Massilia sp. METH4: one gene and its partners. The protein of the gene in region 1 interacts with the protein of each later gene in a pairwise test. Links are inferred from orthologs where the notes say so. Each region holds a gene or a part of one and is shown in the gene's direction. Other genes may lie near its edges. The genes, in order: rlmB, V6Z91_RS24100 and tsaE.

What was found.
Region 2: the proteins of rlmB (region 1) and V6Z91_RS24100 interact in binary tests that used the Escherichia coli proteins (3 or more experiments, as listed by UniProt). The link is inferred for Massilia sp. METH4 from one-to-one orthologs.
Region 3: the proteins of rlmB (region 1) and tsaE interact in binary tests that used the Escherichia coli proteins (3 or more experiments, as listed by UniProt). The link is inferred for Massilia sp. METH4 from one-to-one orthologs.

Annotation. Positions count from the first base shown.
Region 1 is NZ_CP146614.1:4,139,795-4,142,738, forward strand. Bases 126-2,916 are described here. They hold rlmB (23S rRNA (guanosine(2251)-2'-O)-methyltransferase RlmB), read left to right. Parts: upstream 126-1,043; coding sequence 1,044-1,790; downstream 1,791-2,916. Other genes in these bases: rnr (ribonuclease R), read left to right, coding at 126-963; cysE (serine O-acetyltransferase), read left to right, coding at 1,930-2,664; V6Z91_RS18285 (YceH family protein), read left to right, coding at 2,675-2,916. Also shown: more of rnr, read left to right, coding at 1-125; more of V6Z91_RS18285, read left to right, coding at 2,917-2,944. UniProt on the Escherichia coli protein: Specifically methylates the ribose of guanosine 2251 in 23S rRNA.
Region 2 is NZ_CP146614.1:5,468,556-5,471,588, forward strand. What follows is about bases 81-2,960. They hold V6Z91_RS24100 (NAD(P)H-hydrate dehydratase), read left to right. Parts: upstream 81-686; coding sequence 687-2,234; downstream 2,235-2,960. Other genes in these bases: V6Z91_RS24095 (hydantoinase B/oxoprolinase family protein), read right to left, coding at 81-622; V6Z91_RS24105 (ABC transporter ATP-binding protein), read right to left, coding at 2,237-2,960. Also shown: more of V6Z91_RS24095, read right to left, coding at 1-80; more of V6Z91_RS24105, read right to left, coding at 2,961-2,989. UniProt on the Escherichia coli protein: Bifunctional enzyme that catalyzes the epimerization of the S- and R-forms of NAD(P)HX and the dehydration of the S-form of NAD(P)HX at the expense of ADP, which is converted to AMP.
Region 3 is NZ_CP146614.1:805,609-808,612, forward strand. Bases 10-2,860 are described here. They hold tsaE (tRNA (adenosine(37)-N6)-threonylcarbamoyltransferase complex ATPase subunit type 1 TsaE), read left to right. Parts: upstream 10-1,122; coding sequence 1,123-1,599; downstream 1,600-2,860. Other genes in these bases: V6Z91_RS03540 (CPBP family intramembrane glutamic endopeptidase), read left to right, coding at 10-14; queG (tRNA epoxyqueuosine(34) reductase QueG), read right to left, coding at 10-1,074; V6Z91_RS03555 (N-acetylmuramoyl-L-alanine amidase), read left to right, coding at 1,599-2,860. Also shown: more of V6Z91_RS03540, read left to right, coding at 1-9; more of queG, read right to left, coding at 1-9; more of V6Z91_RS03555, read left to right, coding at 2,861-2,975; V6Z91_RS03560 (D-hexose-6-phosphate mutarotase), read left to right, coding at 2,986-3,004. UniProt on the Escherichia coli protein: Required for the formation of a threonylcarbamoyl group on adenosine at position 37 (t(6)A37) in tRNAs that read codons beginning with adenine.

The DNA of each region.
Region 1 (2,944 bases):
GCCATCAAGGCGATCCTGCAGGGCAAGAAGTACGAGCCGAAGATCGAGGACAAGAGCGTGCTGAACACCACGATCTCGAACGCGACGCGGCGCCAGCAACTGAAGGACAAGGCCGAGGGCAAGGAACCGAAGCCGGCGCGCGACCTGACGGTGTGGGATGCGCTGGGCGTGCACTGCTCGGCCAACGAGCGCCGCGCCGACGAGGCCTCGCGCGACGTGGAAGCCTGGCTGAAGTGCTACTTCATGCAGGACAAGCTGGGCGAGGAGTTCAGCGGCATCATCACCGGCGTGACGACGTTCGGCATCTTCGTGCAGCTCGACCAGCTGTTCGTCGAGGGCCTGGTGCACGTGACGGACCTGGGCGCCGACTATTTCCAGTACGACGACGCGCGCCACGAACTGCGCGGCGAGCGCACCGGCAAGCGCTACCAGCTGACCGACCGCGTGACCGTGCAGGTCGTGCGCGTGGACCTCGAGTCGCGCAAGATCGACCTGCGCCTGGCGCCGAGCGAGACCGACAGCCTGGCACCGCCCGCGCGCGGCGGCCGCAAGGGTGCGGCGTTCGATGACGACGAGGCCTTTGCCGACGACGTGAAGCCACGCCGCGGCGGTGGGCGCGGCGCCGCGTCGCGCAACGGCGCGGGCAGGGGCGCGGGCGCTCCCGCGGCAAGGGAAGGCAAGGCCGGGCCGCGCAAGGGGAGGACGGAGCCTGCCGTGACGTTCGAGGATGCGCCGGCGCCGGTGGCCCGCAAGCCGGCAGCGCCGCCATCGATCAAGCTGGTGCCCCAGGTCGAGTTCGAGCCCAAGGGCAAGCGCCGCGCCGAGGCAGCCGCGCCAGCCAATAGCGCCAAGAACGCCAAGAACGGCAAGAACGCCAAGACCCGGGGCGCTGCCAAGCCAGCCGCGGAAGTGGCTGCCAAGGCGCCTGCCAGGACTGACAGCAAAACCCGCAAGAAGCGATAATCAACCAGGCAAGCCATCGCCGCGGCACCTGCCTCGGCGCATTTCCGGCGAGTCCCTTCGCCACATAAGAACCAAGTACCATGTCCAAGAACAAAATGATTTTCGGCTTCCATGCCGTCACCTCGCGCCTGCGTCACGAAGCCTCGTCGGTCGAGGAAATCTTCGTCGATGCCGCGCGCGACGATCGCCGCATGAAAGACCTGATCGCCAATGCCAAGGCGGCCGGCGTGCGCGTGATGCCGGTCGACTCGGCCCGCCTCGACAAGATCGTCGGCACCCGCCGCCACCAGGGCGTGATCGCCTTCGCGTCGCAGCTGGCATTGGCCCGCAACCTCGACGAACTGCTGGACGCCATCGAAGGCCCGCCGCTGCTGCTGGTGCTGGACGGGATTACCGATCCGCACAACCTGGGTGCCTGCCTGCGCGTGGCCGACGGTGTCGGCGCGCATGCCGTGATCGTGCCGAAGGACCGCGCGGTGGGCTTGAACGCCACCGCCGCGAAGGTGGCCAGCGGCGCCGCCGAGACCGTGCCCTACATCACCGTGACGAACCTCGCGCGCACCCTGCGCGAACTGAAGGATCGCGGCATCTGGCTGATCGGCACGTCCGACGATGGCGAGAAGGGTCTCTACGAAGCCGACTTCACCGGCCCGACCGCGCTGGTGATGGGCTCGGAAGGCGAGGGCATGCGCCGGCTGACGCGCGAGACCTGCGACGTGCTGGTCAATATCCCGATGTTTGGGTCGGTCGAGAGCCTGAATGTGTCCGTGGCATCGGGTGTGTGCCTGTACGAGGCGCGGCGGCAGAGGATCGCGAAGGAAGGCTGATCCCTTCCTGTTGGGCGTTGCGACGGCCTCCTTACCCCAAGTGCAGACCCTGGGGTAAATGGCTGCCGGCCGGCCCATCCGCTGCACCTTCACCAGCGATGCGCTACCATCGAGATATCGCCGTCGACTCCGTACGCCCATGTTCCGCAACCTGCGCCAAGACATCCGCAGCATCATCGAACGCGATCCCGCCGCCCGCAATGCCTGGGAGGTGCTGACGTGTTACCCGGGCTTGCACGCGATTATTGCGCACCGCTGGGCACACTGGTGCTGGACCCATGGCCTGAAGTGGCTGGGCAGATTCATCAGCTCGCTCGCGCGCATCGTCACGGGCATCGAAATCCATCCGGGTGCCAGGATCGGCCGCCGGGTCTTCATCGACCACGGCTTCGGCGTGGTGGTCGGTGAAACGGCCGAGATCGGCGACGATTGCACGATCTACCAGGGTGTCACGCTGGGCGGCACGTCGCTCACGCAGGGCGCGAAGCGCCATCCCACGCTGGAGCGCGGCGTGATCGTCGGCGCCGGCGCCAAGGTGCTGGGCGGCTTCACGGTGGGCGAGTATGCCAAGGTGGGTTCGAACGCCGTGCTGCTCAAGCCCGTGCCGCCGGGCGCTACCGCCGTGGGCAACCCCGCCCATATCGTGCAGAAACACGATGCTCACGCGCAGCGGCTGTTCGCCGCCTACGGCGTTACGCCGAATGGCGACGATCCGATGTCCAAGGCCTTGCATGGGCTGATCAACCACGCGGCCGCGCAGGAGCGGCAGATCGAACGCATCATCGCGCTGCTGAAGGAAAATGGTTTGCAATGCGGGGAGATCGAAGCCGTCGGCAAGGGCGACCCCGCGCACTTGAACAAGCTGGTCGATTGAGGATAGAGAGATGACAGAAGCAGGCAATACGCAGTCCGAAGGTTCCGCACCTTCCGCAACGTCCGATACGCTCGACCCGTTCGAGATCCGCGTGCTGGCCGTGCTGGCCGAGAAGGAAGCACTGACGCCGGACAACTACCCGATGTCGCTCAATGCGCTCACCAATGGCTGCAACCAGCTGTCCAGCCGCGATCCGGTGATGCAGATCTCGGAAGACACCGTGGCCGACGTGCTGGCCCGGCTCACCGAGCGCCGCCTCGTCAACGCCGTGGCGGCCGCC
Region 2 (3,033 bases), 1.3 Mb from region 1 along the record:
CCGTGGTATCGCCGCGCGCCACGAGCTTCATCAGGGGGGTGGCTTCGTGGGACACCGAGACCTGCGCAAAGCCGATCTCGCGCGCGATGCGGGCGACGGCCTGTTCGTGCGCGGAGAACCGGTAGCCGTGCATGAAGACGATCGCCAGCGCCCGGTAGCCCCGGTCGTATGCCGCCCGCAGGCCGGCGCGCGCCTGCGCTTCGTCCAGCGGAGCGACCACGTCGCCGTGGGCGCCCATGCGCTCGTCGATTTCGACCACGTGGCCGTGCAGCAGCTCGGGCAGCACGATGTGGCGGTCGAACAGGCGCGGGCGGTTCTGGTAGGCGATGCGCAGCGCGTCGCCGAAGCCTCGTGTGATCGCCAGCGCGGTCGGCTCGCCCTTGCGTTCGAGCAGGGCGTTGGTCGCCACCGTCGTCCCCATCTTGACGGCACCGACGAGCCCCGGCGGCACGGCGTCCTCGCCGCCAAGGCCCAGCAGGTGGCGGATACCGGCCAGGGCGGCGTCCCGGTATCTGCCGGGATGTTCGGACAGCAGCTTGTGCGTGGCCAGCGTGCCGTCGGGCCGCCGCGCGACGATGTCCGTGAACGTGCCGCCGCGATCGATCCAGAACTGCCAGTCCATGCCGCCTCCCGCCATTCGAGAAAACCGCTATTCTATCGGCTTGTCCATCTTGCACGCAGCGGCCATGAATCCCCTCTACAGCGTTGCCCAGATCCGCGCCATTGAACAACAGGCCGCCGCACTGCTCCCGGCGGGCACGCTGATGGAGCGGGCGGGCCAGGCCGCCGTCAACGCGGCGCTCGACCTGCTGCCCTTCACGACGCCGCGGGCCAGGGTGCTGGTGCTGGCCGGGCCCGGCAACAACGGCGGCGATGCCTTCGAAGTGGCCGCGCACCTGGCGCATGCGGGTGTGCAGGTCTCGGTCCTGCACGTCGCGCCAACCGGGGCCACCGCGCCGGAACGCGACCGCGCCCTGCACCGCGCACAGGCCAGCGCCGCGCAATTCGTCGACCTGACGGCGCAGGAAGTGGCCGGCGGCGACTGGAACCTCGTGGTCGACGGCCTGTTCGGCATCGGCTTGCGGCGCCCGCTCGACGGAGCTCCCGCCGCGCTGGTGGCCGCCTTGAACACCCTCGCCTGCCAGGTGCTGGCGCTCGACGTGCCGAGCGGCCTTGATGCCGATACGGGCTGCATCGTCGGCGGTCCTGGCGGCCTGGCCGTGCGGGCCACGCACACGGTGACCTTCATCGGCGACAAGCCCGGCCTGCACACCTGCGATGGCCGCGACCATGCCGGCAACATCATCGTCGCCGCCCTGGAGCTGGAAGCGGCGGCGTTTCCGCCCGCCGCGATGCACCTGAACGACCCGGCATTTTTCGCGCGCCACGCGCGCGCGCGGCGGCACAACAGCCACAAGGGCAGCTACGGCAATGTGTACGTGCTGGGCGGCGCGCCGGGCATGGCGGGCGCGCCGGTGCTGGCCGGCCGCGCCGCGCTGCATGCGGGCGCCGGCCGCGTATACCTGTGCTTCGCCGGCCCGCCGTTGCCGGTGGACGCAGGCCAGCCCGAACTGATGTGCCGCGCCGCGCAGGAGGTGGATTTCGCGTCGGCCGTCACCGTTGCGGGGCCGGGCCTGGGCAATGGCCCGGAAGCGGCGCGGCTGCTGGGCGCCGCCATCGCGGCGCCACAGCCGCTGGTGCTCGATGCCGATGCCTTGAACCTGCTGGCCGGCGACGCGGCATTGCGCGACGCCGTGGCCGCCCGCACTGCGGGCACCATGCTCACCCCGCACCCGCTGGAAGCGGCGCGCATGCTGGAATCGTCGATCGGAGCGGTGCAGGCCGACCGCCTCGCCGCCGCCCGCGAGCTGGCGGCGCGGCTTGGTGCCTGCGTGGTGCTGAAAGGATCGGGCACCGTGATCGCCGCGCCGGACGGCCGGCTTGCCATCAACCCCACCGGGAACGCGGGCCTGGCCACGGCCGGCACCGGCGACGTGCTGGCGGGACTGGCCGGCGCGCTGCTGGCGCAAGGCTGGCCCGTCTGGGAAGGCGCGCTGGCGGCAGTCTGGCTGCACGGCATCGCTGCCGACGTGCTGGTGGCCGAGGGCACGGGCCCCATCGGGCTGACCGCGGGGGAATTGATTGCCACCGTGCGGGTGGCACTGAACCGCCTGGTGGCGCAGCAGGCGCACGCGGCCTGGCAGAGCCAGGCCGCGGGGCTGCGCGCCCGCTGAGCTTACACGAGGCGCCCTGCCGCGATGGTGATCGTGCGGGCGCAGCGCGCCGCCATGGCCGGGTCGTGCGTCACCAGCACGAGAGTCGAGCCGTGTTCACGGTTCAGCTCGAACATCAGGGCGATCACGGCTTCGCCGGTCGCCGCATCGAGGCTACCGGTGGGTTCGTCGGCCAGCAGCAGCGGCGGCTGCGTGACGAAGGCGCGCGCCAGCGCCACGCGCTGCTGTTCGCCGCCGGACAGGTATTTCGGGTAATGCTTCAGCCGGCTCGACAGTCCGACGCGGCCCAGCATCGCCTCGGCCTTCGGCCGTGCATCGTCATCTCCGGCCAGCTCCAGCGGCAGCATCACGTTCTCGACGGCCGTCAGGTGCGGCAGCAGCTGGAACGACTGGAACACGAAGCCCAGCTTGGCCTTGCGCAGCGCGGCGCGGCCGTCCTCGTCCAGCGCGAAGATGTCGACACCGTCGATCAGCACTTTTCCCTCGCTCGGCGTATCGAGGCCGGCGAGAAGACCCAGCAAGGTCGACTTGCCGGAACCCGAGGCGCCAACGATTGCCAGCGTCTGCCCCTTTTGCACGGTAAAATCCACGCTGTGCAAAATGGTCAGCTCGCCACTCGCATCGGCCACGCGCTTGGACAGGCCCGTTACCGCGATCGCGGTGGCGCCGGCGGCGCCGGCCGCATGCACACCGTCATGGTGCGATGCAGGCGAGTCCGGAATGAAATTGCTGCTCGCGTGAGGAAAATCTGGCATGGTTCGAGGTCTGCTTCGCTTGGTTAAAGGGTTCAATTCGGGGT
Region 3 (3,004 bases), 3.3 Mb from region 1 along the record:
GAGTGCCCAGCTGACGTGCTCGCGCACCAGCTCCGAGGGATGATCGCACCGCGCCTGTAACGCGGCGACGATGGCGGGATCGCCCCGCCCCCCCAGCGCGGCGGCATTGCCCAGGCCTACGGCCAGGTTGCGCAGCCAGCGCTCGTGGCCGATGCGCCGGATCGGGCTGCCCTCCATCTTACGATTGAATTCCTCTTCGCTCCAGCCGAACAGCTCCACCATGCCGGCGCGACCCAGGCCGTGGCGCTCGTCGAAATCGGGCAGCGTGGCGCGCCGGGCAAACTTGTTCCACGGGCAGGCGGTCTGGCAATCGTCGCAGCCGTAGACGCGGTTGCCCAGCAGCGGCCGCAGTTCTTCCGGGATGCCGCCTTTCAGCTCGATCGTCAGGTAGGAAATGCAACGCCGCGCATCGAGGCGGCCAGGGCCGAGGATGGCGCCCGTCGGACACGCCGTGATGCAGGCGCTGCACTGGCCGCAGTGCGCCCCCGTGGGCGGGTCGACCGGCAGCGGCAGATCGACGAGGATCTCGCCCATGAAGAACATCGAGCCGGCATCGCGGTTGATCAGCAGCGTGTGCTTGCCGCGCCAGCCCAGCCCGGACTTTTCCGCCAGCGGCAGTTCCATCACGGGCGCGGAATCGGTGAAGACGCGGTAGCCGAACTCGCCGATTTCGTTCCTGACGCGGTCGGCCAGCTGTTGCAGCCGGGCGCGCAGCACCTTGTGGTAATCGCGCCCGCGGGCATAGACGGAGACGACGGCGGCGGTCGGGTCTTCCAGCCGGGCGCGCTCGCGCGCGCGCCAGTCCGTATCCTGGCTCGCCGGCAGGTAATCCATGCGCGCCGTGATCGCGCGCACGGTGCCCGGCACCAGCTCGGCCGGGCGCGCGCGCTTCATGCCGTGCGCGGCCATGTAATCCATTTCGCCATGCATGCCCGCGTCGAGCCACGCCTGCAGGCCCGGCTCGGCCGCCGCCAGGTCGATGTCGGCGATGCGCACCTCGGCGAAGCCGAGCTCGTTCCCCCACCGCTTGATCGCGGCGGCAAGTGACGACAACACTTCGGGTGACAGGGACATCGGACGGTACAATGCGGGGGCAATCCACCATTTTATGCGATCCCACCCATGAAAGCCCACCTGCGCGATGAAAGCCACACGGCCGCCCTTGGCGTTTCGCTGGCGCGCGCCCTGCTGCCCGGCCTCTCGATCCACCTGCACGGCGACCTCGGCGCCGGCAAGACGGCGCTCACGCGCGCCCTGCTGCACGCGGCCGGGCATGCCGGCACCGTGAAGAGCCCGACCTACACCTTGTCCGAACCGTATCATGTGACGCTCGACAGCGGGCCGATCGATATCATCCACTACGACCTGTACCGCATGGGCAGCCCCGAGGAATTCCTCGACGCGGGTTTTCGCGAAGACTTCGACGGCCACAATATCTGCATCGTCGAGTGGCCGGAAAAAGCCGAAGGCGTGCTGCCGCCGCCGGACCTGCGCATCACCCTTGCCGTCGCCGGCGAAGGACGTGATGTAGAATTGCACGCGTTCTCTGCATTAGGTATGTCATGCCTGCAACGCCTCCACTTCCCGCAGATCCTCTGATGCCGCACCAGCCCGGCGATCGACGCGGTCCAACCCGCCGTACCTTCCTGAAAGCCGGCGGCACCCTGTTGCTGTCGGTACTGACGCCGCTGCCCGCGCGCGCCGCCCAGATCCTCGCCGTGCGCGTCTGGCCGGCGGACGACTACACCCGCGTCACGCTGGAAAACGATTCCGACCTGAAGACTTCGCACTTCATCATCAAGAATCCCGAGCGCCTGGTGGTCGACATCGAAGGCCTGGACCTGAATCCCGAGCTCAAGTCGCTGGTGGCGAAGATCCAGTCGAACGATCCCTACATCCAGCAGGTGCGCGTGGGCCAGAACCGCCCGGGCGTGGTGCGGCTGGTGTTCGACCTGAAGGAGGAAATCCGCCCGCAGGTGTTCACGCTCGCGCCCGTGGGCGAATACAAGCACCGCCTGATCTTCGACCTGTACCCGGTGCAGGAAGTGGACCCGATCGCGGCCATGATCGAAAAGGGCGAATGGTCGAGCGACGGCGTGCCCGTCGGCCAGCCGAACGTGGCCGAGCAGCACCCCGCCCCCGGCCTGCCGCTGCCGGACAACAAGATCCCCGCGCCCGGCGTGCCTTCCGAAGCCGTGCCGCGGCCCGATATCGCGAAGACGGAACCAGCGAAGCCGCCGGCGGCGAAGCCGAACGAAAAGCTGGTGCGCATGCTCACCGTGGCGCTGGACCCCGGCCATGGCGGCGAGGACCCCGGCGCGATCGGCGCGCGCGGCAGCCGCGAGAAGGATATCGTGCTGGCCATCGCCAAGCGCCTGAAGGCCAAGCTGGAACAGCACCCGAACATGCGCGTGATGCTCACGCGCGACGGCGACTTCTTCGTGCCACTGAACAAGCGCGTGGAAAAGGCGCGCAAGGTCGATGCCGACCTGTTCGTGTCGATCCACGCGGACGCGTTCGTGAAGCCCACGGCGCGCGGCTCGTCGGTGTTCGTGCTGTCCGAGAAGGGCGCCAGCTCGTCGGCGGCGCGCTGGCTGGCGAACAAGGAAAACCAGGCCGACCTGATCGGCGGCGCCAACACTGGCGGCCACGATCCGCAGCTGGCCAGCGTGCTGTTCGACCTGTCGACGACGGCGCAGATCAACGACAGCCTGAAAGTGGGCAAGGCCGTGCTGCAGCAGATCGGCGGCGTCAACAAGCTGCACAAGAACGCCGTCGAGCAGGCCGGCTTCGCCGTGCTGAAGGCGCCGGACATTCCCTCGATCCTCATCGAGACCGCGTTCATCTCGAACCCGGAAGAGGAAGAGCGCCTGAACGACAACAATTACCAGGATCAGATCGCCGACGCCATCGTGCGCGGCATCCGCTCGTATTTCGCCAAGAACCCGCCGCTCGCCAAGAGCCGGCTGACCTGAGGACCACCGCATGCAATCGACGACGTTCG